Regions from separate parts of the Rhizobium sp. AP16 genome, predicted to be linked through region 3. Evidence: predicted binding sites of a transcription regulator. Region 3 holds the regulator's gene; each other region holds the start of a gene.
What was found. The regulator LexA, encoded in region 3, represses DNA repair genes until DNA is damaged. The targets are predictions, from matches to a motif close to TGTTCNNNNTGTGTTCNG.

Region 1: a site for LexA is predicted at 4,340-4,357, ahead of PMI03_RS24260 (PA0069 family radical SAM protein). Genes of this name have one in related genera too.
Region 2: a site for LexA is predicted at 1,915-1,932, ahead of uvrA (excinuclease ABC subunit UvrA). Genes of this name have one in related genera too.

The regions. Positions count from the first base shown of each region.
Region 1 covers NZ_AJVM01000073.1:650-10,320, forward strand. The annotation lists gene PMI03_RS24235 (tetratricopeptide repeat protein) at 1-1,661, shown strand, start outside; gene PMI03_RS24240 (4-(cytidine 5'-diphospho)-2-C-methyl-D-erythritol kinase) at 1,670-2,584, shown strand; gene moaB (molybdenum cofactor biosynthesis protein B) at 2,584-3,138, shown strand; gene PMI03_RS24250 (hypothetical protein) at 3,182-3,496, opposite strand; gene PMI03_RS24255 (glycosyltransferase family 2 protein) at 3,679-4,197, opposite strand; gene PMI03_RS24260 (PA0069 family radical SAM protein) at 4,428-5,585, shown strand; gene PMI03_RS24265 (ribonuclease HII) at 5,690-6,346, shown strand; gene PMI03_RS24270 (phosphotransferase enzyme family protein) at 6,353-7,111, opposite strand; gene PMI03_RS24275 (F0F1 ATP synthase subunit B) at 7,251-7,742, opposite strand; gene PMI03_RS24280 (F0F1 ATP synthase subunit B) at 7,745-8,338, opposite strand; gene PMI03_RS24285 (F0F1 ATP synthase subunit C) at 8,421-8,648, opposite strand; gene PMI03_RS24290 (F0F1 ATP synthase subunit A) at 8,717-9,469, opposite strand; gene PMI03_RS24295 (AtpZ/AtpI family protein) at 9,549-9,671, opposite strand, start outside.
Region 2 covers NZ_AJVM01000065.1:2,764-12,434, forward strand. The annotation lists gene uvrA (excinuclease ABC subunit UvrA) at 1-1,794, opposite strand, end outside; gene PMI03_RS18100 (single-stranded DNA-binding protein) at 2,054-2,602, shown strand; gene PMI03_RS18105 (MarC family protein) at 2,672-3,304, opposite strand; gene gyrA (DNA gyrase subunit A) at 3,531-6,335, shown strand; gene PMI03_RS18115 (DoxX family protein) at 6,434-6,793, opposite strand; gene PMI03_RS18120 (TetR/AcrR family transcriptional regulator) at 6,786-7,430, opposite strand; gene PMI03_RS31800 (hypothetical protein) at 7,657-7,791, opposite strand; gene PMI03_RS31805 (hypothetical protein) at 7,833-7,991, opposite strand; gene PMI03_RS18125 (hypothetical protein) at 8,084-8,305, opposite strand; gene coaD (pantetheine-phosphate adenylyltransferase) at 8,507-9,010, shown strand; gene PMI03_RS18135 (peptidylprolyl isomerase) at 9,049-9,621, shown strand.
Region 3 covers NZ_AJVM01000027.1:34,313-43,983, forward strand. The annotation lists gene gltA (citrate synthase) at 1-1,192, opposite strand, end outside; gene PMI03_RS12075 (ComEC/Rec2 family competence protein) at 1,476-3,935, shown strand; gene lexA (transcriptional repressor LexA) at 3,916-4,638, opposite strand; gene PMI03_RS12085 (VOC family protein) at 5,043-5,930, shown strand; gene kdsA (3-deoxy-8-phosphooctulonate synthase) at 5,927-6,766, shown strand; gene eno (phosphopyruvate hydratase) at 6,917-8,191, shown strand; gene PMI03_RS12100 (septum formation initiator family protein) at 8,434-8,745, shown strand; gene pdhA (pyruvate dehydrogenase (acetyl-transferring) E1 component subunit alpha) at 8,903-9,671, shown strand, end outside.

The sequences.
Region 1 (9,671 bases), on a different contig from region 3:
ATGATTACGATACGGCGATCGCGCTCTACAGAAAGGCTTTGATGCTCGAGCCGGGCAATCTGGAAATCCGTCAGCGCCTGATGATCTCGTTGCTGCTCAACGGCAATCTCGAAGAGGGCGTGAAATACGCCAACGAACTGAAGAGCGACCCTTCCGTCGAGCGTGTCACCACGATCGTGCGCGGCATGGACGCCATCCGCCGGCACGAATACAAGACCGCGCAAGACATCCTCAAATATAACGGTCCGAACGATCTCGACCGGATGATGAACAATCTGCTGCTTGCCTGGGCACGCGCCGGCGCCGGTCGTGGCAAGGAAGCCATCGCTATGATCGACAAGATGAAGGGACCGGACTGGTTCAACATCTTCAAGAACTATCATGCAGGCGCCATTGCCATCACCATCGGCGACGTGAAATCGGCCCGTTCGCACCTGAACGACGCCATTCTCGACAAGGCAGGCGGTGCAACCGCCCCCGACACCTTCATGCGCGCGGTCATGGCGCTGGCACGCCTCGAAATCAAGGCTGGCGACAAGCAGAAGGCGCTGGACACGGTTTCGGTCGGCGACAACCTGATTAATAATTACGCGCCGTTGAACGCGCTGCGCGACAGCATCAACAAGGGCGAAAAGCCAGAGCAGCAGGTCACCGACGCCACGCAAGGCGCTGCGTCCGTGCTCTTTACCATCGGTGCGGCGCTGAACCGCGACGGCGCCGAAGATGTCGTTTCGCTCTATCTGCAGATCGCCAATACGCTCGATCCCAAGAGCGCCGATACGCTGGTTCTCCTCGGCGGGCTCGCCGAAAAACAGGAGCAGGTCGACCGCGCCATCGCCTTCTACAAAAAGGTGCCCGACAATTCGCCGATGGCCCGCATCTCCGAGCTGCAGCTCGGCCTCGCGCTCGCCCAGGCCGGCAAGGTCGACGATGCGCGCAAGCACCTGAAGGCGCTGATCGATTCCGACCCGAAGGATGTCCGCAGCTACCTGGCCTATGGCAGCGTTCTTTCCGACGCAAAGGACTTCCAGGGCATGGCCGACAATTACGACAAGGCCGTCGATGTCATCGGCCCCGTGCCGAAGCGCAGCGACTGGGCCGTGTTCTTCCAGCGCGGCATCGCCTATGAACGGCTGAAGAAGTGGCCGCAGGCCGAGCCGAACTTCAAGAAGGCGCTGGAGCTGAATCCCGACCAGCCGCAGGTGCTGAACTATCTCGGCTATTCCTGGGTCGACATGAACACCAACCTCGACCAGGGCCTGGACATGATCCGCAAGGCTGTCGATCTGAAGCCGGATGACGGCTACATCGTCGATTCGCTCGGCTGGGCCTATTTCCGCCTCAACCGTTTCGACGATGCGGTGACGGAACTGGAGCGCGCTGCGCAGCTGAAGGCTGGCGACCCCACGATCAACGACCATCTCGGCGACGCCTACTGGCGCGTCAACCGCAAGCTGGAAGCGGTCTATCAGTGGAACCGTGCGCTCGCCTCCAAGCCGGAGGAAGCGGATATTCCGAAGATCAAGGAAAAGGTCGAAAAAGGCCTGCCGGCGCTCGACACCGACCCTAAGACGGTCGACAAGAGCAAGCAGCCGGACCCGGCTCCGCCGCCGGCAACCGACCCCAATACGAATACTCCGCCCATCGATAAGAAATCCTAAGACCACCGATGACCATGATCTTAGCGGCGGGCGATTTCGACCTCACAGAGGAAGCGCCCGCCAAGATCAATCTGGCTCTGCATGTCACCGGCCAGCGGGCCGACGGATATCACCTGCTCGACATGCTGGTGACCTTCACGCAGCATGGTGACCGGCTTGGCTTCCGTGCCAGCGAGCGCGACGAATTCAGCCTTTCCGGACGTTTCTCCCCTCTTCTTGCCGCTGACGCGGATGCCGGCGGCAATCTGGTGCTGAAGGCGCGCGACCTGCTGCGCCGCGCCGCCCATAGTGCCGGGCTGGAAGCGCCACCGATGCATATCCATCTGGAAAAGAACCTGCCGATTGCCTCCGGCATCGGCGGTGGCTCGGCTGACGCGGCGGCGACCCTGCGCGGATTGGCGAGGCTCTGGAATCTTGCCTTGCCCCTGGACACGATGACGGCGCTGGCGCTGAAGCTTGGCGCCGATGTTCCGATGTGCCTTGCCAGCCGGCCGTTGATTGCGCGCGGCATCGGCGAGGCGATCGAATTGTTGCCGGATTTCCCGTCCTTCGCCATGGTCCTCGGCAATCCCCTGGTCGGCGTTTCGACGCCAGAGGTGTTTCGCCACCTTGCCCGCAAGGACAATCCACCTCTCGCACTCACCTCGCAAACGTCGGACGATCATGCGCCATGGATCGCGGCAATCGAAGGGTTGCGCAACGATCTGGAACCGCCGGCGCGGTCGCTCTGCCGCGAAATCGCCACGCTGTCGCAGATGATCGCCGACGAAGGAGCGCTTCTGACCCGCATGTCCGGCTCCGGCGCCACCTGTTTCGGCCTGTTTCATGATCTTGAGCAGGCAACTGCGGCGACCGCATCGCTTCACAGGCTGCGGCCGGACTGGTATTTCCAGGCGACGGAAACAATCAAGGGAGATGCATGATGGCTGGCCCAAGCGAAGCGAGACCCTTCATTCCCGTCGGCATCGCGGTGCTGACCGTTTCCGATACGCGCACGCTCGCCGACGATAAATCCGGCGACACGCTGGTCGCCCGCATCGCGGAGGCCGGCCACAGGCTGGCCGCCCGCGCCATCGTCCCTGACGACAAGGAGCGGATCCGCAGCCAGGTGGAAGCCTGGACGCGCGACAAGACCATCGACGTCGTGATCACCACCGGCGGCACCGGCTTTACCGGTCGCGACGTGACGCCCGAGGCGCTGGAGCCGCTGTTCGAAAAGCGGATGGACGGCTTTTCCGAAGTGTTCCATCGCATCTCCTACGACAAGATCGGTACGTCGACGATCCAGTCGCGGGCGACGGCCGGCGTCGCCAATGCCACCTTCATCTTCGTGCTCCCGGGATCACCCGGCGCCTGCAAGGATGCCTGGGACGGGATATTGAAGGCGCAGCTCGACTATCGGCACATGCCCTGCAATTTCGTGGAAATCATGCCGCGCCTCGACGAACATCTTAAGCGTGGCTCCGCCTCCAACTGAGATTGGCGTTTCGCTGAGATAACGCGGCCGGCCTTCTGGATTGCTATGCCTTCGGCCCGGGAAGAACAGGAATAGAATCCCAATTCTGACCAGTGAGAATGACGCAGCTGCGACCGGAGACATCGGTGATCATCATTGTCCAGCTGCCGCTTTCAGCGGCAAAGATTTCGACGATCGTCTTTGAATCGAGCTGACCGATGGCCGAGGGTTTCTCGGAATAGTGCCCATCAAGGAAAGCGACAATCTCGGCGCGCTTGGCGCAAGCGAGTGTCGCCTGTGCGGCGGCTTGATTGGGGAGAAGGATTGCCGTTGCCAAGACGGCCGTTCCGATAAGGCGGTTGAACATCGTGCGTTCCATGACGCACCTCCTTTCGCCGGAAATCCGGCAGAAGAGGAGAGTTCTGTTGACCTGTTCTGCCGCATACCGGCATCTTCATGGTCGACCGCCCGACGCGACACGCGAAAGGTGCCGCCACGAGAAAATTATGACAGCTATTCCAGTATTTACAAATGGAATCTGGATTGGCGGCAGGGCCAAGCCTACCGCGCCGCGCGCGCGACCCAGGAGGGGATGATCTCGCTCGACAGGCGGCGGCCCTTCTGTCCCTTGGCGAATTCGGCAAGCCTCATGCCTGATTTTGCGACTGCAATGGCCTGGCGCTTGGAGAGAAGCAACCCGAGCTCCAGCGGCGGCGAACTGCGGCCGATGCGCTGCAACAGGGGCCGGCGATAGCCGCGCGACGCCGTAAAGCGGGCCGGCACCTTGTTCAGCGAGACATATTCGGCGATCTCATCGATCCAGCCGGCTTGCGGTCGCGCGCCAGGCTCGACCAGAAGCAGCCACTCGCCCCGCGCCGAGCGCAATATGTCCTTGATATCCCACTGCGAATAAAAACGGCAGCCGGCGGCGTCGGCAACCCGCGAGGTGCCGTCGCGCGAGCCATGATCGAGCACAACGACATCGGAGACGAGCCCTTCGATCGCGCCCACCACCAATGCCGCCAATGTCTGTGCCAGCTCAGGTTCCTGGTCCTGGCATTCGATGATTACCGTCAACATTGCCCATTTATAGAGCGCCGCACAATTTATTGCCAGCGGCTAAGCCGAAAACCAGAGCGTTTAAGAAAAGAATCATATGCAACTTGGAAATTGCCATTCCGGCCTCCGCCCATCTCTCGAATGAGGGTAACTCTCTGCATTTTGTTCTTGCAATGTTCTCGTTTGTCAGATAGGAATTTAATCAGCCTAGACGCGGCATGCAATGTCATAAACCGCCCCCGGAGTTACCGATGAACGAGCAGTCCCTTGCAGGGCAGGCCGCGTTTGCGCCTGCCAATACGGCAGATATTGCCAATGCTTTGATCGCCGACACCGGTCTCAGGGTCGAGATCGACCGCCGGCGTGGCCGTGGCGCCGGGCTGAACCCGAGCGGCCGGTTCGAGCCGCAGCAGCGCGAGACATTCGATGACGGCTGGCAGACGCTTGAAGAGCTACCGCCCTTCAAGACAGAAGTGCAGATTGAAAAGCCGCGCACGGCAATCACCCGCAACGAATCCCCCGATATTCCCTTCGACCGCTCCATCAATCCCTATCGCGGTTGCGAGCATGGCTGCATCTATTGTTTCGCGCGGCCGACGCACGCCTATATGGGCCTGTCGGCGGGGCTCGATTTCGAAGCGAAGCTGTTTGCCAAGCCGGATGCAGCGAAACTGCTGGAACGGGAGCTGGCAAGGCCCGGCTACAAGCCGCGCGTCATCGCCATCGGCACCAATACCGACCCCTATCAGCCGATCGAGAAGGAATGGCGGATCATGCGCCAGATTCTCGAAGTGCTGAACAAGGCGAACCATCCCGTCGCGATCGTCACCAAGTCGGCGCTGGTCATGCGCGATATCGATATCCTGAAGGAAATGGCTGCCAAAAACCTGGTGCGGGTCGGTCTCTCGGTGACGACGCTCGACCGCAAGCTCGCCCGCACCATGGAGCCGCGCGCGGCGACGCCGCAGCGGCGGCTGGAGGCGATCCGGGCGCTCAGCGAGGCTGGCATCCAGACCGCAATCATGGTGGCGCCGATCATCCCTGCCCTCAACGACCATGAGATCGAGCGCATCCTCGATGCCGGCAAGGTGGCCGGCGCCATGGAGGCGAGCTATGTCATCCTGCGCCTGCCGCTGGAGGTCAGCCCGCTGTTTCGCGACTGGCTGCTGCAGCACTATCCGGATCGCTATCGCCACGTCATGTCGCTGATCCGCTCAATGCGCGGCGGCAAGGATTACGACGCCGATTTCGGCAAGCGCATGAAGGGCGCAGGCCCCTATGCCTGGCAGATCAGCCGCCGCTTCGAAATGGCGACCAGGCGGCTGGAACTCACGCGCCGCAATATCGCGCTGCGCGACGACCTGTTCGTGCCGCCGGATGGCAGCGGCGTGCAGCTCTCGCTGCTCTGACCCTTTCCTCGCGGGTTTCCCTGCCCGCTGGAAGAGCCCCCCGGTTCGCCGCCATGATCCACCGGGGGCTTGCAGGAGATCGGGTGGTGTGCGAGCGTTGCCGCATGCCACGCAGACCACCCGATTCTCCCATGCTTTTCGACGAAGGCCCGATCGTTCCGACCTTCGAACTGGAGCTGATTGCCCGACGTGCTGGACATTGGCCCGTTGCCGGTGCCGACGAGGCGGGGCGCGGCCCCCTGGCGGGGCCGGTCGTTGCCGCCGCCGTCATTCTCGATCCCGAACGTATCCCCCAAGGATTGAACGATTCCAAGCAGCTTTCCGCCGCCCGGCGCGAAGCGCTGTTTGCCGAGATCCTGGCGACAGCGACCGTCTCCATCGCCTCATCGAGCGCTGGCCGCATCGATGTCACCGATATCCGCAAGGCGAGCCTCGATGCCATGCGCCGTGCGATCTGCAGCCTTGCCATGCCGGCGAGCTACGTCTTGACGGACGGGCTGGATGTGCCAGCCGGACTTGCCTGCCCCGGAAAGGCCGTCGTCAAGGGCGATGCCCGCTCCTTTTCCATTGCAGCCGCCTCGATCGTCGCCAAGGTGACGCGTGACAGGATGATGGCGCGCGCTGGCATCGTCTTTCCCGCCTACGGTTTTGCCGCCCATGCCGGCTATGGAACGGCTCAGCATCGCGCCGGCATCGAGAAGCACGGCCCCTGCTCGCTGCATCGCATGAGCTTTCGGCCTCTTCGAAGGGATGAGGCCTGACGGCTGTCATCCGACAAGGCCGACGACGATCTTCTCCCGGTTCTCGCTGATATAGCCAATATCGTTTCGGTAAATGCGGTCATGGCCGTCCAGAAGATCGCGGCAGTATTTCTCGACGCCACGCGCCGCTTCGCTTTCCATGAAGCTAACGAGGGCATCCAGCCGTTCGATGATCATGTCAGGCAATGCCAGCCGTTGCGCCATCTCCAAGCCATAAGCGTCGAGGAAAATGCGGGCACGACCAATTTGCGTGTCCAGCCCGCCGAGGCTCTCCGCCGCAATACCGGTGGACAGAGGCGCCCAGCGATAGAGAGCATAGGCAAGATCCCAACCGCGCGGACCGGGATGGGCCGCTTCGAAATCGATGATGCCTGTTACGACGCCCTCATTCAGAACGACATTGTAGGGCGCGAAATCGCCGTGGCAGATGACTTCGATCGGCGCGCGAGGCGATAATTGCCATTGTTGCTGTGCTGCCATCTCCGGCAGAAACAGGGCCGTACAATCGTGATAGCACCGCAACAGGGACGCCGCCGACCGCAAAGCCGTCTCGGATCTCATAGCCTCGCTGTCATCCAGATCGCCGGTCATGCCGGGGAGAAAGCTCACCTTCTCCCAAACGGCGTCGTAACCGGCAGGCATCGGCGCATATGGAAAACCATGTCGATGAAGCGCCGCAAGCAATCCCTGCACGGCCGCCGTCCATGGACGAACGGGCCGGAGGATGAAATCGCCCCTACGAAACGGGCCGTCGCCCTCCTCCATCGTCAGCACCGTCTACTCCCCCGTTACCCCCCGCAATCTAGTTTCGATTGCCAGCCACCGTCAAATGCGGCGCGACAGGACCGCAAAAACAAAAAGCCCCGCTGAAGCGGGGCTCTTTAAACATCGATTGCTTAAACGCTTAGTTCAGCCGGGTCTTCACTTCGCTGACAGCATTGCTGAACAGCTCGGACTGGACCTTGCCGCCGGCCTTCTTGGCGAGCACGGATTCGGCAGCGGCGATGGCCAGATCGACGGCGGCGGAACGAACCGCCTTCATCGCATCGGCTTCCGCCTGCTTGATCTTCTGCTCGGAGAGTGCCGTACGGTTGGCGACGAATTCCTCCGTCTTCTTGCGGGCTTCCGTCGTCAGCATTTCGGCTTCACGCTCGGCAGCAGCGACGATGTTCGCCGCGTCCGCTTCGGCTTCCTTGCGCTTGCGCTGGTATTCGGCCAGCAGATGCTGGGCCTCTTCGCGCAGGCGCTTGGCTTCGGCCAACTCGTTGCGGATCTGATCGGCGCGGTCGTCGAGCGACTTCGCCATCATGCCCGGAACCTTCAGATAGACGACGAGACCGATGAACAGGAGCAGCGCAACGAAAGCAAAGAAAGTTTCGTCAAGAGCAAATGACATGATCAACCCTCCCGCTTGGCGGATGCTTCGGCAACGGCCGAAGCGACATCAGCCTTGCCAGCGACGTTGCCGACGAGCTGCTCGACGACGGCGGAAGCGGTTTCTTCCGCGATCGCGCCGACATCAGCAAAGGCTTTGGTCTTGATTTCACCGATGCGCGCTTCAGCGGTCTTCAGCTTCTGCGAAAGGCTGGCTTCGATCGCCTTGCGGTCTTCCTCAGCCTTGGCCTTGGCCGCATCGCGAGCGGTCGCACCGATCGTATTCGCCTTGGCGCGAGCAGCAGCCAATTCGCTTTCATAGGTCGCGACAGCCGCATCGGCCTCGGACTTCAGGCGCGAAGCTTCCTCGATATCCTGGGCGATACGGTCATGCCGGCTTTCCAGAATGCTACCGACACGCGGAATAACGATCTTCTGCATAGCCAGATAGAAGATGACGAAGGTGATCACCAGCCAAAGCAGCTGTGACGGATAGGTCGTATGGTCAAACGGCGGGAATACGCCTGCGTGATGGCCCTGTTCGGGCGCACCGGTTTCCGTATGCACCGCGCCGGCTGCCGGCGGTGCTTCGTCAGCGTAAGCCGGGGTCACAAACATGCTCACCTCCAGGTGGTCTGCAAATACAAAGAATCACGGCTCGCTGTCTCGCGAACCGTGATCTATTAAACGCCGCTGAATATCAGACGGCGAAGAGCAGGAGGAGAGCGATGAGCAGCGAGAAGATGCCCAGAGCTTCCGTAACGGCGAAACCGAATACCAGACGGCCGAACTGGCTGTCAGCGGCAGACGGATTGCGCAGTGCGCCGGACAAGTAGCTGCCGAAGATATTGCCGAGGCCGAGAGCCGTGCCGGCCATACCAAAGCAAGCCAAACCTGCGCCGATGAACTTTGCTGCTTCCGCGTCCATGTTGAACTCCTTTGAAATGGTTGTTGCGGTGAATGACTGACGCCCTGCAGACGCCAATGTCTTAATCCTTAGTGGCCGCCCGGATGGACCGCGTCGTTGAGGTACATGCAAGTCAGTACCGCAAAGACGTAGGCCTGAAGGAAGGCTACGAGGAACTCGAGACCGGTGAGGGCGACGGTCATAATCAGGGGAAGAATGGCGCCGCCGATACCAAGCGCGCCAAGGGTTCCGAGCGAGGCAACGAAGCCTGCGAACACCTTAAGCGTGATATGGCCAGCGAGCATGTTGGCGAAAAGACGAACGGAGAGCGAAATCGGCCGGGACAGGAAGGAGATGATTTCGATGATCACCACAAGCGGCAGAAGAATGCCGGGAACGCCCTGCGGCACGAAGAGCTTGAGGAAGCCGAAACCGTGCTTGATGAAGCCGTAAAGAATGACCGTCAGGATAACCAGAAGCGCCAGCGCGAAGGTGACGATGATCTGGCTGGTGACGGTGTAGAAATAGGGAACCATGCCGAGCAGGTTGGCCGTCAGCACGAACATGAAGAGCGAGAAGACCAGCGGGAAGAACTTCATCCCCTTGGTTCCCGCCCCTTCTTTCAGCATCGAGGCGATGAACTCGTAGGCCATTTCGGCCACGGACTGCGAGCGGCCCGGAATGACGCTGCGCGCCGAGGTCGCGAAATACAGGAAGCCGGCGGACAGCACTGCCGAAGCAACCATGAACAGCGAAGCATTGGTGAACGAAAAATCAATTCCGCCGATATCGATCGGGATAATCTTGAAGATCAGGAACTGATGGGTAGGACCGTTTGCCACCGCTTGTTCTCTTTCATTTTCCCGCTCGATCGAGCGGATGCCTCTCACCAGGAAACCGCGCCTCAGCGCCGCTTCCGCCTCATTTTTTATCAAGCCCGTGCTTCTCGAGCATGGGTGTCGCCACCTTGCCCGCGGAGCGCAGAACATTCAGCACGCCGGCACAGAATCCGAGAAGCAGCAAAATAATCATGCCCCACGGCGC
Region 2 (9,671 bases), on a different contig from region 3:
CGTGCCATGCGCCACCACCTGGCCGCCATGTATGCCGGCGGCGGGGCCGATATCGACCACGTCATCCGCCGTCATGATTGCATCCTCGTCATGTTCGACGACGATCACCGTATTGCCGATGTCGCGCAGGTGCTTCAGCGTTTCCAGCAGACGGGCATTGTCGCGCTGATGCAGGCCGATCGAGGGTTCGTCGAGGACATAGAGCACGCCGGTGAGGCCCGAGCCGATCTGCGAGGCCAGGCGAATACGCTGGCTTTCGCCGCCGGACAGCGTGCCGGAATTGCGCGACAGGCTCAGATATTCGAGGCCGACGTCGTTGAGGAAGCGCAGGCGATCGCGGATCTCCTTGAGAATGCGGACGGCAATCTCGTTCTGCTTGTCGGTGAAGGTCTCCGGCAGCAGCTCGAACCAGTCGCGGGCAATCCGGATCGACATTTCCGCGACCTGGCTGATGTGCAGCTTGTTGATCTTGACCGCCAGCGCTTCCGGCTTCAGGCGATAGCCGTTGCAGGCCGGGCAGGGGGCGGCCGACATGAAGCGCTCGATCTCCTCACGCGCCCAGGCGGAATCCGTTTCCTTCCAGCGCCGCTCGAGGTTCGGCACGATGCCTTCGAAATTCTTGTGCGTCGTATAGGAACGGGCGCCGTCGGCGTAATGGAACTCGATCTTATCCTCGGTACCGTTGAGGATCACGTCTTTCGCCGTATCCGGCAGGTCGCTCCAGCGGCTGCCGAGCTTGAAGCCGTAATGCTTGCCGAGCGCTTCCAGCGTCTGATTGTAATAGGGCGAGGTCGATTTGGCCCAGGGAGAGATCGCGCCGTCGCGTAGTGTCCGTTCTGGTTCGGGTACGATCAACGCGGGATCGATCTTCTTCAGCGAGCCGAGGCCATCGCAGGACGGACAGGCGCCGAAGGGATTATTGAACGAGAACAGGCGCGGCTCGATTTCCGAAATGGTGAAACCGGAGACCGGGCAGGCGAATTTTTCCGAAAACAGCACGCGTTCATGCGTTTCGTTCAGCGACTTGTTGGCCGACCCACCGGCAGAAGTCTCCTCCGGCGGCAGCGGCTTATCGGCAAATTCCGCAATGGCAAGGCCATCGGCGAGCCGCAGCGATGTTTCGAAGCTGTCCGCCAGGCGGGCCGAGACGTCGGGTCGGACGACGATACGGTCGACCACGACGTCGATATCGTGCTTGTACTTCTTGTCCAGCGTCGGTGCATCGGCGATCTCGTAGAACTGCCCGTCGACCTTGACGCGCTGGAAGCCCTTTTTCATGAGCTCCGCCAGTTCCTTCTTATATTCGCCCTTCCGGCCGCGCACGAGCGGCGCCAGGATATAAAGCCGGGTGCCTTCCTCGTAGGCGAGCACGCGGTCGACCATCTGGCTGACCGTCTGGCTCTCGATCGGCAGGCCGGTGGCCGGCGAATAAGGCACGCCGACGCGGGCAAACAGCAGGCGCATATAGTCGTAGATTTCGGTGACGGTGCCGACCGTCGAGCGCGGATTGCGCGACGTGGTCTTCTGCTCGATCGAAATCGCCGGCGACAGGCCATCGATCTGGTCGACGTCAGGCTTCTGCATCATCTCCAGAAATTGCCGCGCATAGGCCGACAGGCTCTCGACATAGCGACGCTGCCCCTCGGCATAGATCGTGTCGAAGGCGAGCGAGGACTTGCCCGAGCCCGAAAGGCCGGTCATGACGATCAGCTTGTTGCGCGGAAGGTCGAGATCGATGCCCTTGAGATTGTGCTCGCGTGCGCCACGTATGGATATAGTCTTCAGTTCACTCATCGTCGTCCGCTTGGTCCCTTGATGTCTGCCTTTATTTAGTGATGCCGGGCCGTGAGTCGAGGCTGAAATGAAGGGCAGCGCCAGGTTTTCGATTCGGTTGACAGGATCATAGGGATAAAATAGAACAAAGAAAGAACAAAATTCCTTGTGGATGAAGCTCCCTTGGATGGTTGCTTAAATAGCACCTGATGGCGGCAATGGTCTAAGGTGCGCGGATAAAATTTCAGAGCCGTCGATGGGCGGCAAGTAGGGTGGTGTCATGGCCGGTAGTGTGAACAAGGTAATTCTGGTTGGAAATCTCGGGGCGGATCCTGAAATTCGCCGTACGCAGGATGGCCGTCCGATCGCCAATCTCAACATCGCGACATCGGAAACCTGGCGTGATCGCAATTCCGGCGAGCGCAAGGAAAAGACCGAGTGGCACCGCGTGGTGATCTTCAACGAAGGTCTCTGCAAGGTTGCCGAACAATATCTGAAGAAGGGCGCCAAGGTTTATATCGAAGGCGCGCTTCAGACCCGCAAGTGGCAGGATCAGAACGGCCAGGACAAGTATTCGACCGAAATCGTGCTGCAGGGCTTCAATTCGACGCTGACCATGCTGGACGGTCGCGGTGAAGGCGGTGGCGGCGGTAATCGTGGCGGCGGCGGTGGTGATTTTGGTGGCGGTGATTACGGCGGTGACGACTATGGCCAGCCCGCACCGTCATCCGGCGGAGGCCGCAGCGCTGGTGCAAGCCGTGGCGCTCCCGCAAGCAGCGGTGGCGGCAGCAACTTCTCGCGCGACCTGGACGACGATATCCCGTTTTGATCGAGCGGCTCTGATCGACAGCTTATATCGAATTGTACTGAACGGCCCGCCTTTCCCGGTGGGCTTTTTCTATGTAAGCGTGAGGGCGGACTGAACGCCGTCCACGACGAACTGGGCGGCAAGTGCGGCGAGGATGACGCCGAGCAGGCGGGTCAGGATGGCGCGGCCGGTTGCCCCCAGCATGCGGTCGAGCCTGTCGGAGATTGCGAGCGCCGCGAAGACGAGCCCGAGATTGACGGCGATGACGCCGATCAGCTGTGCCCGATCAAACGTGGTCTGCAGCGAACCGGCAAGCAGAATGGTTGCCGAAATGGCCCCGGGGCCGGCGATCAATGGCAAGGCGAGGGGGAAGACCGCGATATTGTGGATGTGATCCTTGGTGATCGCGACCTCGGTCGTCTTCTCCTTCCGGTCCTGCCGCTTCTCGAATACCATCTCGAAGGCGATCCAGAAGAGCAGCAGGCCGCCGGCAATGCGGAAGGCGCCGATAGAGATGCCGAGGATGCCGAGCACGCTGGCGCCGAACAAAGCGAAGGCAGCCAGGATGAAGAAGGCGATCAGGGATCCGCGCAAGGCCACCTGCTTGCGTTCGGCCCGGTTCATGCCCGCCGTGAGGCCGATGAAAAGCGGAGCGAGACCTGGCGGATCGACCGTGACAAGCAGCGTCGTGAAGGCATTGATTAGCGTGTCCGCGCTCGCCATATGTTCCCCAGCCATTTGTTTTCTATGGTTGTTGATCCATTGATATGCGAGGAATGGGCTTTCGCAAAGCGCAATGCGGCCAATCCGGGACGTGCTGCCACGGAAATGTTCGATTTAGCGGGTTAAGAGGGCAAAAGCCTGTTCAAAAGCACCCGCCAAAATTGGCGCTCGCAGGGCCTTTCGGCTATAAATTTCGCAGTGATTCTAAAAGAGATCGTGATCTGTTTTGACTGAGCAAACACCACCCGGCGGCGGGAAGCTCCCGCCAGGCATCGAGCCAATTTCCATCATGGAGGAAATGCAGCGGTCGTACCTCGATTACGCGATGAGCGTGATCGTCAGCCGCGCGCTTCCCGATGTTCGCGATGGTCTCAAGCCCGTTCATCGACGCATCCTCTATGGTATGTCGGAACTCGGGATCGACTGGAACAAGAAATATGTGAAGTGCGCCCGCGTAACCGGTGACGTGATGGGTAAATACCATCCGCACGGTAACCTGGCGATTTACGATGCGCTCGCCCGCATGGCGCAGCCCTGGTCTCTTCGCCTGCCGTTGATTGACGGGCAGGGCAATTTCGGTTCCGTCGATGGCGATCCGCCGGCGGCCGAACGTTACACGGAATGCCGCCTGCAGAAGGTGGCGCATTCGCTGCTCGACGATCTCGACAAGGAAACCGTCGATTTCCGCGACAACTATGACGGCACGCTGAGCGAGCCCGTTGTCGTACCGGCAAAGTTCCCCAACCTGCTCGTCAACGGTTCCGGCGGTATCGCTGTGGGCATGGCGACCAATATTCCGCCGCATAACCTGTCCGAAGTGATCGATGGCTGTATCGCGTTGATCGACAATCCGGCGATCGAACTGCCGGAGATCATGCAGATCATTCCGGGTCCGGACTTCCCGACAGGCGCCAAGATCCTCGGCCGCGCCGGTATCCGCTCGGCCTATGAGACCGGGCGCGGCTCCATCGTCATGCGCGGCGTCGCTGCGATCGAGCCGATGCGCGGCGACCGCGAGCAGATCATCATCACTGAAATTCCCTATCAGGTGAACAAGGCAACGATGATCGAGAAGATGGCCGAACTGGTGCGCGAAAAGCGCATCGAAGGCATCTCCGATCTGCGCGACGAATCCGACCGCCAGGGCTACCGCGTCGTTGTCGAGCTGAAGCGCGACGCTAATGCCGACGTCATCCTGAACCAGCTTTACCGCTATACGCCGCTGCAGACGTCTTTCGGCGCCAACGTGGTGGCTCTGAATGGCGGCAAGCCCGAACAGTTGACCCTGCTCGACATGCTGCGCGCCTTCGTGTCCTTCCGCGAAGATGTCGTCAGCCGCCGCACCAAGTACCTGCTGCGCAAGGCGCGCGAACGCGCCCACGTCTTGGTCGGTCTCGCCATCGCCGTCGCCAATATCGACGAAGTCATCCGCGTTATCCGCCGCGCTCCCGATCCGCAGTCGGCGCGTGAGGAGTTGATGACTCGCCGCTGGCCCGCGGAAGATGTCGAATCCCTTATCCGGCTAATCGACGATCCGCGTCACCGCATCAACGAAGACGGCACCTACAATCTTTCGGAGGAGCAGGCGCGCGCCATTCTCGAGCTGCGTCTTGCTCGCCTGACGGCACTCGGCCGTGACGAAATCGGCGACGAGCTCAACAAGATCGGCGCTGAGATCAAGGATTATCTCGATATCCTCTCGTCGCGTGTCCGCATCCAAACCATTGTAAAAGAAGAGCTTATTGCCGTTCGCGACGAGTTCGGAACGCCGCGCCGCACCGAGATCGTCGATGGCGGTCTCGAGATGGACGATGAGGATCTGATTGCCCGCGAGGACATGGTCGTCACCGTTTCGCATCTCGGCTACATCAAGCGCGTGCCGCTCACCACCTACCGCGCCCAGCGCCGCGGCGGCAAGGGTCGCTCCGGAATGACGACGCGCGACGAAGATTTCGTTACCCGGCTATTCGTTCTCAATACGCATACGCCGGTACTGTTCTTCTCGTCGCGCGGCATCGTCTATAAGGAGAAGGTCTGGCGCCTGCCGATCGGCACGCCGACATCGCGTGGCAAGGCCTTGATCAATATGCTGCCGCTTGAGCCCGGCGAACGCATCACCACGATCATGCCGCTGCCCGAGGACGAGACGAGCTGGGACAATCTCGACGTCATGTTCTCGACGACGCGCGGCACCGTGCGCCGCAACAAGCTGTCGGACTTCGTACAGGTGAACCGCAACGGCAAGATCGCCATGAAGCTCGAGGAAGAGGGCGACGAAATCCTCTCCGTCGAGACCTGCACCGAGCATGACGATGTGCTGCTGACGACGGCGCTCGGACAGTGCATCCGCTTCCAGGTCTCGGACGTGCGCGTCTTCGCCGGCCGCAATTCCATCGGCGTTCGCGGTATTTCGCTGGCGTCGGGCGACAGCATCATTTCGATGACCATCGTCAACCATGTGGATGCCGAGCCCTGGGAGCGCGCTGCCTATCTCAAGCGCTCGACCAGCGAGCGTCGCTCGACCACGGGCGAGGAAGAGGAAATTGCGCTGGTCGGCGAGGAAGTCACCGAAGAGGGACAGCTGAGCGACGAGCGCTATGAAGAACTGAAGGCACTGGAGCAATTCGTGCTGACGGTTTCGGAAAAGGGCTTTGGCAAGCGTTCGTCTTCCTACGATTTCCGTATCTCCGGCCGTGGCGGCAAGGGTATCCGCGCCACCGACACGTCGAAGACTGCCGAAATCGGCGAACTGGTCGCCGCCTTCCCGGTTGAGGACAGCAACCAGATCATGCTGGTCTCGGATGGCGGTCAGCTGATCCGTGTTCCGGTCGGCGGCATTCGTATCGCCAGCCGCGCCACCAAGGGCGTCACCATCTTCTCGACCGCCAAGGACGAGAAGGTCGTTTCGGTCGAGCGCATCAGCGAGCCGGAAGGTGATGATGACGCCGTCGAGGCAGATGCTGAGGATGGTGTGCCGAATGGAGAGGCCGAGGTGCCTGCAGGCGAGGCCGAAGGTACCAGCGAGGAATAGCTCTCGATTTTAATGAGTTTAATGGAAAACGGCCGCCTTTGGGCGGCCGTTTTTGTCCGTTCGAAAGCATCGGTATAGATCTTGGAATGCAACACGCCCTATCGAGAGGCGGCAAGACCTGTCCGCCAGGTGGTCCAGCCTGTCAGCAGCACCAAGCCTAATACGGTCGCGGGAGCAATGGCATGTGAATATTCACCGTGTCCCAGCACGGTCGCAATCGCTGAGAGCATGATGGTGGCGGCGAGCGCTAGGCCGAGAAGGCGAGTGGGGCGCAAAAGGATGAGGGCGGCGGCAGCCAGCTCGACTATGCCAGTCACGTAATGAAACCATCCGGGATAGCCCCAGCGCTGGTAATCATCGAGAATGGTATTGGATGCAAAGATATTGCCCAATCCTCCCGCCACGAAGAAAATTCCCACGATCCACGGAAGTATCAGGCTCCATTTGAATTTACCCACGGTCTTTAGCCTCGCTTGTTATGGCACCCTGTAGAAATGTTTTAACGGCCGCTTCGCTCAAGCGCTCGATTGCTGCCTTATCTGGCGGTTTGCGATCAATCCCCACGAGGCCGCGCAATTGTGGCGCCATCACCAGCATGCTCAGGAACTGCTCGGCCAAATCAAACGCAGAGATGTCTGCCCGAAACTGGCCATCCGTTTGCTTGGGTTCGATCCAGCTTGCCAGAATGCGCGTGGCATTCTCCGGGCCTCCGAACCAGATTGCCTGGGCGAGCCTTGGGAATTGATGGCCTTTGGATGCCATCAGGCGATGCAATGCGAGCGCTTGTGGTTGAAGCACGATGCCAAGAACACTGCAGGCGAAGGATGTGAGTGCCGTGTCGAACTCTCCGGTTTTGGGGATTTCAAGCAGTTCGAGCGGAGCGGAAATGTCGGCGCAAAGCCGTGTGACCGCTTCGATGAAAAGCCCTTCCTTGCCGCCGAAATGATCGTAGACATTGCGTCGTGAACCACCGGAGCGGGATATCACCATGTCGATGGAAACGGCATCATATCCCTGCTCAAGGAACAATTCCGCTGCACTTTCCACGAGTTGCTTAACTCGGTCTGCCCCGCGCTCTGTCCTATGGGTCTCCATATAAGCCTCTTTCGATGAATAATGGTATGGTACTATACCATACCATTTGGCGACACAAGATTTGCCAGGATGTGTCGGAGGCGTGCGACCTTTTGTCGATTTCAGGATTTCCGCTGTGCAGCCACTGCATAGAAAAAACCGGACGCTGGGGAGCGTCCGGTTTGACTGGTCCCGGGCGCCTGGAGGGCCGCACGCGGGTGGGGGAGATTGTCAGGAGCCCGAAGGGTCAGAGTGTTCCGTGACGCTTGTTCAGCTTCTTGCTCTCTTCGCTTTCGCGATGGAGCGCCGATATGGTGGATGCAACAGACACAACGAACATGATGCTGATGAAAAGCGTAAGCACCGTTAATATCGTGAACATGATCGCTCCCTTCCTCTCGCGGAACTAGCGTTCAGATCCCTTTAGTATTGGCTGGAAGCCGTAAAGGAACGAGCCGAAGCAAAGGGACCATAGATCTTCGACTGGTCAGGCTTTTGATCGTAAAGAGCGATCGTTGCTGCAAGCATTCCGGAAATCATCGTCATCCAAACAACGTTAATAAGGGTGATCTTGTCGGGCATACTCTTTTTCCTTCTTACAGCAACGTGCAAATTTAAGGTTCGTACTTTAACGCAGCGGCTCGTGAATGGTTCCGCCATATGTTGGGCTCTATTTACCAACGCCCATCTGAAGCAACCTTGAATGCCTTGTTCATCTGGCGTTCAGATTCGCGATGCGTTTTGCGCATGGCGCTGATGATTTCTTGAGCAGAAGTGGTGTCATCACTGTCGGTATGAGCAGCCCATTCGATTTCGTAATTGTTCGCGAACAGGTGAACAACGTGCTCAATGAGGATGGAGGCGACAATGGCGACTGCGACGATGAGGACCAGCATGGCCTGATATTCCTGAGCCGGAGATGGATGAACCGGTTGAACCGGCCCGTTTCGATGTTGGGGTGAGTAAAGCATTGTCGATCTGAAACGGGCTTGAACGCCGCATTCATCTGTCGTTCAGAGGCCATTGCCGGGTTGTAAATGACTTGCGAGAAGGGGCTATCCGTGACAAAAGGCGTCGAAACAACGAGCCGGCTCGGTATGACGACAGCCTTTTATCCCGGATCCTTCGATCCCATGACCAATGGACATCTGGACGTCCTCGTGCAGGCGCTGAATGTCGCCTCCAAGGTCATTGTCGCGATCGGGATTCATCCTGGCAAGAAACCGCTTTTTTCCTTCGAGGAGCGGGCGGAGCTGATCAACCGGTCGCTTGCTGATGCGCTGCCGAAGAAGGCTGCCGACATATCCGTAGTCTCCTTCGACAATCTGGTGGTCGACGCGGCCCGCAAGCATGGCGCGAGCCTCCTGGTGCGTGGCCTGCGCGATGGCACCGATCTCGATTATGAAATGCAGATGGCCGGTATGAACCGCCAGATGGCGCCCGATATTCAGACCCTGTTTCTGCCCGCCGGCACGGCGTCCCGGCCCATAACCGCCACATTGGTGCGGCAGATCGCCTCCATGGGCGGCAATGTCAGCGCCTTCGTCCCGCCAGCGGTTCTTGAAGCCCTGACTGGCAAGTTAAAAGATCCGGCCAAATAAAAGTCAGGCCGAAATCCATTTTTCCGAACGGAGCACCCATGAAACTTCTTCATATCGCATTGGCAGGCTTTCTCGGCCTCGCCGCCTTCGCAGGCAGCGCCATCTCGGCCGCGGCCACCGATCTTCTGACGATCCAGCTGAAGGACGGCCCTGTTGTTATCGAGTTGATGCCCGAAGTTGCGCCGAAGCATGTCGCGCAGATCGAAGCGTTGGCGAAGAAGGGTGCGTATGACAATGTTGTCTTCCACCGCGTCATCGATGGTTTCATGGCCCAGACCGGCGATGTCCAGTACGGCAACACGACGAAGGGCTATAACGCCGCCAAGGCCGGCACCGGCGGTTCCGATCTTCCGAACCTTCCGGCCGAATTCTCCAAGGTTCCGTTCACGCGCGGCGTTATCGGCATGGCGCGTGCCCAGGATCCGAATTCCGCCAACTCGCAGTTCTTCATCATGTTCGCTGACGGCGATTTTCTGAACGGCCAGTATACGGTCGTCGGCAAGGTCGTCTCCGGCATGGAACTCGTCGACAAGATCAAGCGCGGCGAAGGCCAGAATGGCGAAGTGAGCAACCCGGACAAGATGCTGAAGGTCACCGTCAGCAAGAAGTAAATCCAAAGGCATGATCCCAAAAAATGTGAAGCGGTTTTTGGATAAGATCA
Region 3 (9,671 bases):
TCCACTGGGCGATCCAGCCGACGGTACGAGCAAGCGCGAAGAGCACGGTGAACATGGTCGTGGGGAAGCCCAGGGCCTTCAGCGTGATGCCGGAATAGAAGTCGACATTCGGATAGAGCTTCTTCTCGATGAAGTATTCATCGGTCAGCGCGATGCGCTCCAGTTCGATCGCGATGTCGAGCAACGGATCGTCCTTGATGCCGAGTTCGCCGAGAACCTCGTGCGCCGTCTTCTGCATGATCTTGGCGCGCGGATCGTAGTTCTTGTAAACGCGGTGGCCGAAGCCCATCAGGCGGAACGGATCGTTCTTGTCCTTAGCGCGGGCGATAAATTCCGGAATGCGGTCGACCGAGCCGATTTCCGTCAGCATGTTCAATGCAGCCTCATTGGCGCCGCCATGGGCGGGGCCCCAGAGGCAGGCAATGCCAGCGGCGATACAGGCGAACGGATTGGCGCCGGAGGAGCCGGCGAGGCGGACCGTCGAGGTCGAGGCATTCTGCTCGTGATCGGCATGCAGGATGAAGATGCGGTCCATGGCGCGAGCGAGCACCGGATTGACCACATATTCCTCGCAAGGAACGGCAAAGCACATGCGCAGGAAATTCGACGCATAATCGAGATCGTTCTTCGGATAAACGAAGGGCTGGCCGATATGGTACTTGTAGGCCATGGCGGCAAGCGTCGGCATCTTGGCGATCATGCGCAGGCTAGCGACCATGCGCTGGTGCGGATCGGTGATGTCGGTCGAGTCGTGATAGAAGGCCGACAGAGCGCCGACGCAGCCGCACATGACGGCCATCGGATGCGCGTCTCGGCGGAAGCCGGTGAAGAAACGGCTCATCTGCTCATGCACCATCGTGTGCATGGTCACGCGATGATCGAAATCCTTCTTCTGGGCAGCGGTCGGAAGTTCACCGTAGAGAAGCAGGTAGCAGACTTCGAGGAAATCGCCGTGTTCGGCCAGCTGGTCGATCGGATAACCGCGATGCAGCAGAACGCCTTCGTCGCCATCAATATAGGTGATGCTGGACTCGCACGACGCGGTCGAGGTGAAGCCAGGATCGTAGGTGAAAGTGGAGGTGTTCTTATAAAGGGCACCAATATCAATGACACTTGGGCCGATGGTTCCCGATTTTACCGGCAGATCCACCGTCTTTTCGCCCCAAGTTAGTTTCGCGCTTTGTTCCGTCATGCTGATCCTCCAAGATTTGGCGGGGGGTTGACGCCATAAAAAGCGCCAAAAGGTTAAGCGACTAGGGATTAGCTATATGATCCAGAGCCTAATGCCAAGTTATCCTTACAGCTATTTGTGCATTGCGGTATCAACTTTTGGGCACTGCGGTAGATGAAATTGCCTCGCTCGCGTGCCGGCTAAGGTGATTTATCCGCCACACGCGTGATTTCGGTTGAATTCACCAGCTGGTGACGGCAAATATCTCGTTATAGCTGTAGTTTTGCGTAGGGCGCGGGGGCGCATGCCTAATTTAGAGGCACCGGATCGGCAGTCGAACGGCCTGAATCCCGCTGTTGTGGCTGATCGCAACAGCGGCTTTGCGACGACTCCTGCTCTTGTCGGAGTAGCGCCGCCGGTACGAACACAGGATCAAGCCACCCCTGCAGTACGTCTTCTGCTCGCGGCTGGCCGCATCAGAATCGGCCTTTCCCGTTTGATCGAAGAAGAGGCGGATTATGGCCGCGGGATCCTGCTTGTGCCGGTCTATATCGGTATCGGAGCAATTTTCTGGTTTACCGCTGGCGCCGATCCGCCGCCGCAAGCTGTCTTTGCCGCTCTCATCATTTTCGCGGTCGGTTTCTTTCTCAAGCGTGACACCGGGCCGAGGCTCCGGCACCTTCTTCTGGCCGGCATGCTGGTGTGTTTCGGGATGGCTTTGGCACAATTAGAGGCTTGGCGCGCATCGACGGTGATGCTCGATACAGCGGTGACGACCACGATAACCGGGCGCGTTGAACGACGTGAGTCCAGCGACAAGGAGCGATGGCGTTATGTCGTCGCCCTCGACGCAACGGAAAACCCGACCATTCGCAGGCCGCCGGAGCGAGTGACCGTCTTCGTGCGCAAGCAGCAGCAACCCTTTGAACTTGGAGATCTCATCCAGACCAGGGCGCGGCTGACGCCGCCGGCAGGACCTGCCTTGCCAGGCTTGAACGACTTTGCCTTCAGCGCCTATTTCAACGGCATCGGCGCGAATGGCTTCGCCTATGGGACGCCGACATTGTTGCTATCGGCTGCTGATATCGTTGAGGGGTCGGTTCTCGACAAGGCGGATATCTGGCTTGCCGGTTTGCGCAACAGCATCGGCGACCGGATCAGAAGGACGCTGCCCGGCGATACCGGCGCCTTTGCCGCGGCCCTTGTCACCGATGAGAGACGGGCAATTTCCGAGGCAACGACCGAAGCACTGCGGACTGCGGGCCTTACGCACATCATCGCCATTTCAGGCCTGAATATGGCGTTGTCGGCCGGCATCTTCTATGTCGGCCTGCGTTATGTTCTCAGCCTGTTTTTCGGCGTTGCGCAGGCTTGGCCGACAAAGAAGATTGCAGCCTTTGGCGCGCTGGTGACGGTGACCGCCTATTACCTCATTTCCGGTTTCGGCGTTTCGGCCGAACGCGCTTTCATCATGATGGCAATCATGCTGATTGCCGTGCTGTTCGACCGGCCATCCATCAGCCTTCGAAACGTCGCGCTGTCGGCGATCATCATTCTCGTTCTGTCGCCGTCGCAAGTGCTCGGACCAAGTTTCCAGATGTCCTATGCGGCGACCCTAGCATTGGTGTCCGGTTATACGCTCTGGACGCGGCGTCGACATCGGGAAACCGTTTTCTCCCGCTTCCGGATATTGCGGCCGTTGTTCTTCATCTCGCGCTTTTTCGGCGGCATAGCGTCGACGTCGTTTCTAGGCGGCGCATCGACGGCTATTTTCTCGATCGAGCATTTTCACCGGTTGGCGACATATGGGCTCGCCGCCAATCTCGCGGCCATGCCGATCGTCTCCTTCATCGTCATGCCATTCGGCATGGCGGCGATGCTGCTGATGCCATTCGGCCTGGATGCTCCATTCTGGCAGGTCACCGGCAAGGGACTGGAGCTCGTCATCGGTATCGCCACGACGGTCGCCGCCTGGGGCGGCGATATTCCTTTTGGACGACAGCCGGCCTGGATGTTCCCGGCTGTTATTGCCGGCTTCCTGTTGATGACATTGCTGCGAACACGGCTGCGACATGCTGGTGCGCTCGTAATCATCGGTTCCGTCGCAGCCGTCGCGCTCGGCCCGGATGTCAGAAAGCCTGACCTGATGATTTCCGAGGATGGGACGTTGGTCGCGCTGCTACGAGACGGCGCCTTGGCGACCAATCGCGAAAAGCCGCCCAGTTTCATCTTCGATCAATGGAAAGGAGCATTGTCGATGACGGACCAAAAACCGCCGATGATACTCGCATCCGACAGCCAGCTACCCAAAATCAGTAAGTCGGATACCCGTCGCCGTTTGAGCTCTGAGGAACGGAATGCCGTCCGTAAGTCAATGGAGGCGGCATTGGACAATGCGGGGCAGGGCGGCTTTGTCTGTCAGAAGCAGGCATGGTGCGTCGCGATGCTGGACAATGGCGACATACTCGTCACCATCGAGAATGCCGCCTATCTTGGCCCGGCCTGTGACACAGGCAATATTGTGGTCATCCCCGTTCGGCTGCGGCTCGATCGTTGCCGCTCGGGGGCAATGCTTTTCACAGGAGCTAATCTCCGGCGGTCCGGATCCATCGAAATGGATCTCGGCACCGACAGGCCGATCGCCACGACCGCTTTTGATACCCTGGCGCGGCCATGGAATTTGCATCGCGCCTATGATTGGCGAACGGGCGCATTCGGTGCACCGATTGTGCCCCTGTCACCTGTCAGTGATAGCGGCGGATGAGGCCGACGAGCTTGCCCTGCACCTTGACGCGATCCGGCCCAAAAATGCGGGTCTCATAGGCGGGGTTAGCCGCTTCGAGTGCGATCGAGGCGCCCTTGCGGCGGAAGCGCTTCAATGTTGCTTCCTCATCGTCGACCAGGGCGACGACAATATCGCCGGGATTGGCGGTGGTGCTGTTGCGGATGATGACAGTGTCGCCATCGAAGATACCGGCATCGATCATCGAGTCGCCCTTGACCTCGAGCGCGTAATGCTCGCCGGAGCCAAGCATGTCGGCGGGGACGGTGATATCGTGGGTGTTGTTCTGAATGGCCGAGATCGGAACACCGGCAGCAATGCGGCCCATGACCGGCACGGAAACGGCGCTGTTGTTCTCGTCGTTCGCCGGCTTGGCGGGGGCGGGGGGCTGTACGGGCTGGGGCTTGCCCAGGCTGCCCTCGATGACGCTTGGCGAGAAGCCGCGGCGCGGCTGCAGGCTCGGACTATAGGCTTCCGGCAGCTTGATGACCTCAAGCGCTCGAGCCCGATTCGGCAGACGGCGGATGAAACCGCGCTCTTCCAAAGCGGTGATCAAGCGATGAATGCCCGACTTGGACGCAAGGTCCAGCGCATCCTTCATTTCATCGAAAGAAGGTGGAACGCCGGACTCCTTCATCCGTTCGTGAATGAAGAGAAGCAGTTCCTGCTGCTTGCGTGTCAACATCGTATTTGAACCCCAGAATCGTGAAGGTGTCGTGAAACAAATCCAGAACGGACACTATATGTTCCATATGTGTTCCGCAAGTCCCTAATTTTCGATGAATGTTTTGCCGGCGCATTAAATAAAGGAGAACATAACAAGTCCCGAGTGAGCGAAACCGCGGAGTATTTCAGCGCTGATCAATGAAACATATGCGGAAATCGACCAAGAGCGATTCTGCGGGAATAGGAGCCGGCTATCTTTGCATGATCACTGAAACCCGGAGCAATTCCGGCTTCCGCGCAGTTGCAAAGCATTCGACAACGCGCCCTCCCATTTGCGATCTGGCTGGTTTTAAACACTGCGTTTTCATCTTGAATTGAGCGTCGGAAGAGCGCAAACCTGCGGCATGCACCAAGGGGGAAACCATGGTTTCATCGCCGCATCCGCTGGATCATCTCGTTCTGCCGACGGTCAATATTGCCATGGCGCGGGAGCGGCTGGGCAAGCTCGGTTTTACCGTCGCTGCCGATGCCCGCCATCCCTTCGGCACCGAGAATGCCTGCGTGTTCTTTTCCGACAAGACCTATCTGGAGCCCCTGGGCGTCGCGTCGCAGGAGCAATACGAAAGGAGCATCGAGGAAGGCAATGTTTTCGTCGCTCGCGACCAGGCCTATCGTTTTCGTATCGGCGAGGAAGGGTTTTCGGCCATCGTTCTCGGCACGAAGGATGCCGCCGCCGATGACAAGCGATTCCTGGCCAACGCCATGTCGGCCGGGCGCATGCTGAATTTCGAACGGCCGATGCGTATGCCGGATGGCTCTGAAACGATCGCCGGCTTCCGTCTCGCTTTCGCGGCCGATCTGCGCTCGCCGGATTTCTATGCTTTCTGCGCCCAGCGCATCAACCCTTTGCCGGCTGATCGCAGCGCCCTGGAGCGGCATGCCAATGGTGTGACCGGCATTGCGCGGGTCGCCCTGTCGACGCCGAAGCCGGCCGTGTTCCGGGGCTTCTTTGAACGGATTGCCGACGGATCAAAGATATCGGAGCATTCCTTTGGGCTGACGATCGAGACGGCGAACGCCAGGATCGAGGTCTTGACCCCGCAAGGCATGGAAGCCTTTTACGATTTTCCGGTACCAACGGTCGATCCCGGCCTTCGGGCGCGCGCAATCCTTTTCAAGACACGCGATCTTTCCGTGACATCGTCGCATTTGGCTGCTAACGGCGTCACATACACGCGTAAGAACAATCGTATTCTGGCAAAGCCCGCCCCTGGACAGGGCGCGTTGTTCGCCTTCGAGGAGATAGCATGAGCACCAATTCCGAAGTGATCGTCGGCGAGGGCGCATCCAAGGTTCTGTTTTCCAACACCGCCAAGCTGTCGCTGATTGCCGGCCCTTGCCAGATGGAAAGCCGCGATCATGCCTTCATGGTTGCCGGCGTTCTGAAGGAGCTCTGCGGTAAGCTCGGCATCGGCCTTGTCTACAAGTCTTCCTATGACAAGGCGAACCGTACGTCGCTCTCCGGCAAGCGCGGCATCGGCCTGGAAAAGGCCATGGAAGTCTTTGCCGATCTGAAGAAGGAATATGGCTTTCCGGTCCTGTCCGACATTCACACCGAGGAGCAGTGCGCTGTCGTTGCCAAGACGGTAGACATCCTGCAGATCCCGGCCTTCCTGTCGCGCCAGACCGACCTTCTCGTTGCCGCTGCCAAGACCGGCCGCGTCGTCAACGTCAAGAAGGGTCAGTTCCTGGCGCCCTGGGACATGAAGAACGTGCTGGCCAAGCTGAACGACAGCGGCAATCCGAATATCATGCTCTGCGAGCGTGGCGCCTCCTTCGGCTACAACACGCTGGTCTCCGACATGCGTTCGCTGCCGATCATGGCGGCCATGGGCGCGCCGGTGATTTTCGATGCGACTCATTCCGTGCAGCAGCCGGGCGGGCAGGGCGGTTCGACCGGCGGCGACCGCCGATTCGTCGAGACGCTGGCACGCGCCGCCGTCGCCGTCGGCGTTGCCGGCGTTTTCGTCGAGACGCATGAAGATCCGGACAACGCACCGTCCGATGGTCCAAACATGGTCTATCTGAAGGACATGCCGCAGCTTCTGGAAAAGCTGCTGGCCTTCGACGCCATCGCCAAGGCTTGAGACTTTAAGCGGCATTCAACAGGCTGACATGAACTTGCTATACGCGGCCTGTTGGAGCGCCAGATCGAGGTGCGGAGCGGCATTGTAATTTCCGCGACTTCGATTAAGACGATTTCAATCGATTTATAACCCAGCGAGCAGGAAGCTATCATGACCGCAATCACCGACATTATCGCCCGCGAGATTCTCGACAGCCGTGGCAATCCGACTGTTGAAGTCGATGTCTACCTCGAAGATGGCAGCTTGGGCCGCGCAGCGGTTCCGTCGGGTGCCTCGACCGGCGCGCATGAAGCCGTCGAGCTTCGTGACGGCGGCAAGCGCTATCACGGCAAGGGTGTCGAAAAGGCCGTCGAAGCCGTCAATACCGAGATTTTCGACGCGATCGGCGGCATGGACGCTGAAAACCAGATCCAGATCGACGACATCATGATCGAGCTTGACGGCACGCCGAACAAGTCGCGCATCGGCGCCAACGCCATTCTCGGTGTATCGCTTGCCGTTGCCAAGGCTGCCGCCCAGAGCGCAAACCTGCCGCTCTACCGCTATGTCGGCGGCGCTCACGCCCGTCTGCTGCCGGTTCCGATGATGAACATCATCAACGGCGGCGCCCATGCCGACAATCCGATCGATTTCCAGGAATTCATGATCCTGCCGATCGGCGCAGACACCTTCCGCGACGCCGTGCGTATTGGCTCGGAAATCTTCCACGTCCTCAAGAAGGAACTGGCGTCTCAGGGCCACAACACCAATGTCGGTGACGAAGGCGGCTTTGCACCTGGTCTCTCCAGCGCTCCTGCTGCCCTCGACTTCATCATGAAGTCGATCGAAAAGGCCGGCTACAAGCCAGGCGAAGAGGTTGCTCTTGGCCTCGATTGCGCTTCGACCGAGTTCTTCAAGGACGGAAAATACGTGCTGGAAGGCGAAGGCCGCACGCTGGAACCCGGCGCCATGGCTGAATATCTTGCCGAACTCGCTGCCAAGTACCCGATCGTTTCGATCGAAGACGGCATGGCTGAAGACGATTGGGAAGGCTGGAAGGCGCTCACCGATCTGATCGGCAAGAAGACGCAGCTCGTCGGCGACGATCTGTTCGTCACCAATTCGGCTCGTCTGCGCGACGGCATCCGTATGGGTGTTGCCAACTCGATCCTCGTCAAGGTCAACCAGATCGGCACGCTGACGGAAACGCTCGACGCTGTCGAAACCGCGCACAAGGCCAACTACACGGCCGTCATGTCGCACCGTTCCGGCGAAACCGAAGACTCGACCATCGCCGATCTCGCAGTTGCCACCAACTGCGGTCAGATCAAGACCGGCTCGTTGTCGCGCTCCGATCGTCTTGCCAAGTACAACCAGCTGATCCGCATCGAAGAAGGCCTTGGCCCGCAGGCAAAATATGCCGGCAGCTCCATTCTTCGTGGCTAATTAGGCTTGAGCTCGGACAATGATCCGGGCCACCTTGAAAGCCCATGATGTCTTGAACCGCGCCTTCGGGCGCGGTTTTTTGTTGTGGGAACGTTAGAGTCAACGGATGGTTAATCTCTACCGGCTAGAGTCGTCATAGATGTTTGATTTGGCATGATCTTATCCGGAAACCGCTTCGCATTTTCGCTGCGCGGATCAAAGGTTCGGGATCATACTCCGTAGGGCGTTTCGAGCAGGCGAGTATGTGGACAAGATATCATAAGAAGAGAAGATTCGGTCGTTTCGTCCTTCCCGCCATCACGATCGCCTTTGTCAGCTATTTCGGCTATCACTGTATTCATGGCGATTACGGTCTGAAGGCCACCGAGGTTTTCGAGCAGCGTCGGATCGATCGCGGCAAGGAGCTTGCCGATCTCGTTGCCAAGCGCGAGCACCTCGAAAAGGCCGTGGCGCTGCTGAGCGATGGCTCGCTGGACAAGGATATGCTTGATCAGTATGCGCGCTATCAGCTGACTTATTCTCGGGCTGACGAGATCGTCATTTTCAACAAATAGCCGCAATTAACCGAATTCAGGTTAATTAAGTTTTTCGAAGTTATAACAATGACTTACGATGAATATGAGCCATGCAATTATAGCATTGCTGTGGCGGACAATCTTCCCTATGTTACGCCACACTATAAAACGAGGCTACTCACACAGGGAGGGTTGAATGGCGCCACGCAAATCCGCGTCCGTTTCCAGCCGGAAGACAGCATCGAGGCCTGCCAAAGAAACCAATGGCGGCGCAATCGCAGAGTTTGACCGCGATGCGGAACTGAGTGCCTATCGTGAGATGCTGCTGATCCGCCGCTTCGAAGAGAAGGCTGGCCAGCTCTACGGTATGGGCTTCATCGGCGGTTTCTGTCACCTTTATATCGGCCAGGAAGCTGTCGTTGTCGGCATGCAAATGGCCCTGAAGGATGGCGACCAGGTCATCACCGGCTATCGTGACCACGGTCACATGCTGGCAGCCGGCATGAGCGCCCGTGGCGTCATGGCCGAGCTCACCGGACGCAAGGGCGGCTATTCCCGAGGGAAGGGCGGCTCCATGCACATGTTCTCCAAGGAAAAGAATTTTTACGGCGGCCACGGCATCGTCGGCGCGCAGGTCTCGCTCGGCACCGGTCTCGGCTTTGCCAACTGGTATCGCGGCAATGACAGCGTCAGCGTCGCCTATTTCGGCGACGGCGCTGCCAACCAGGGCCAGGTCTACGAAAGCTTCAACATGGCGCAGCTCTGGAAGCTGCCGGTGATCTACGTGATCGAGAACAACCGCTACGCCATGGGTACGTCGACGGCGCGCGCCACCGCGCAGCCCGACTTCTCCAAGCGCGGCGCCTCCTTCGGTATCCCCGGCATCCAGGTTGATGCCATGGACGTTCGCGCCGTCAAGGCAGCCGCAGACGAAGCGGTCGAATATTGCCGTTCCGGCAAGGGTC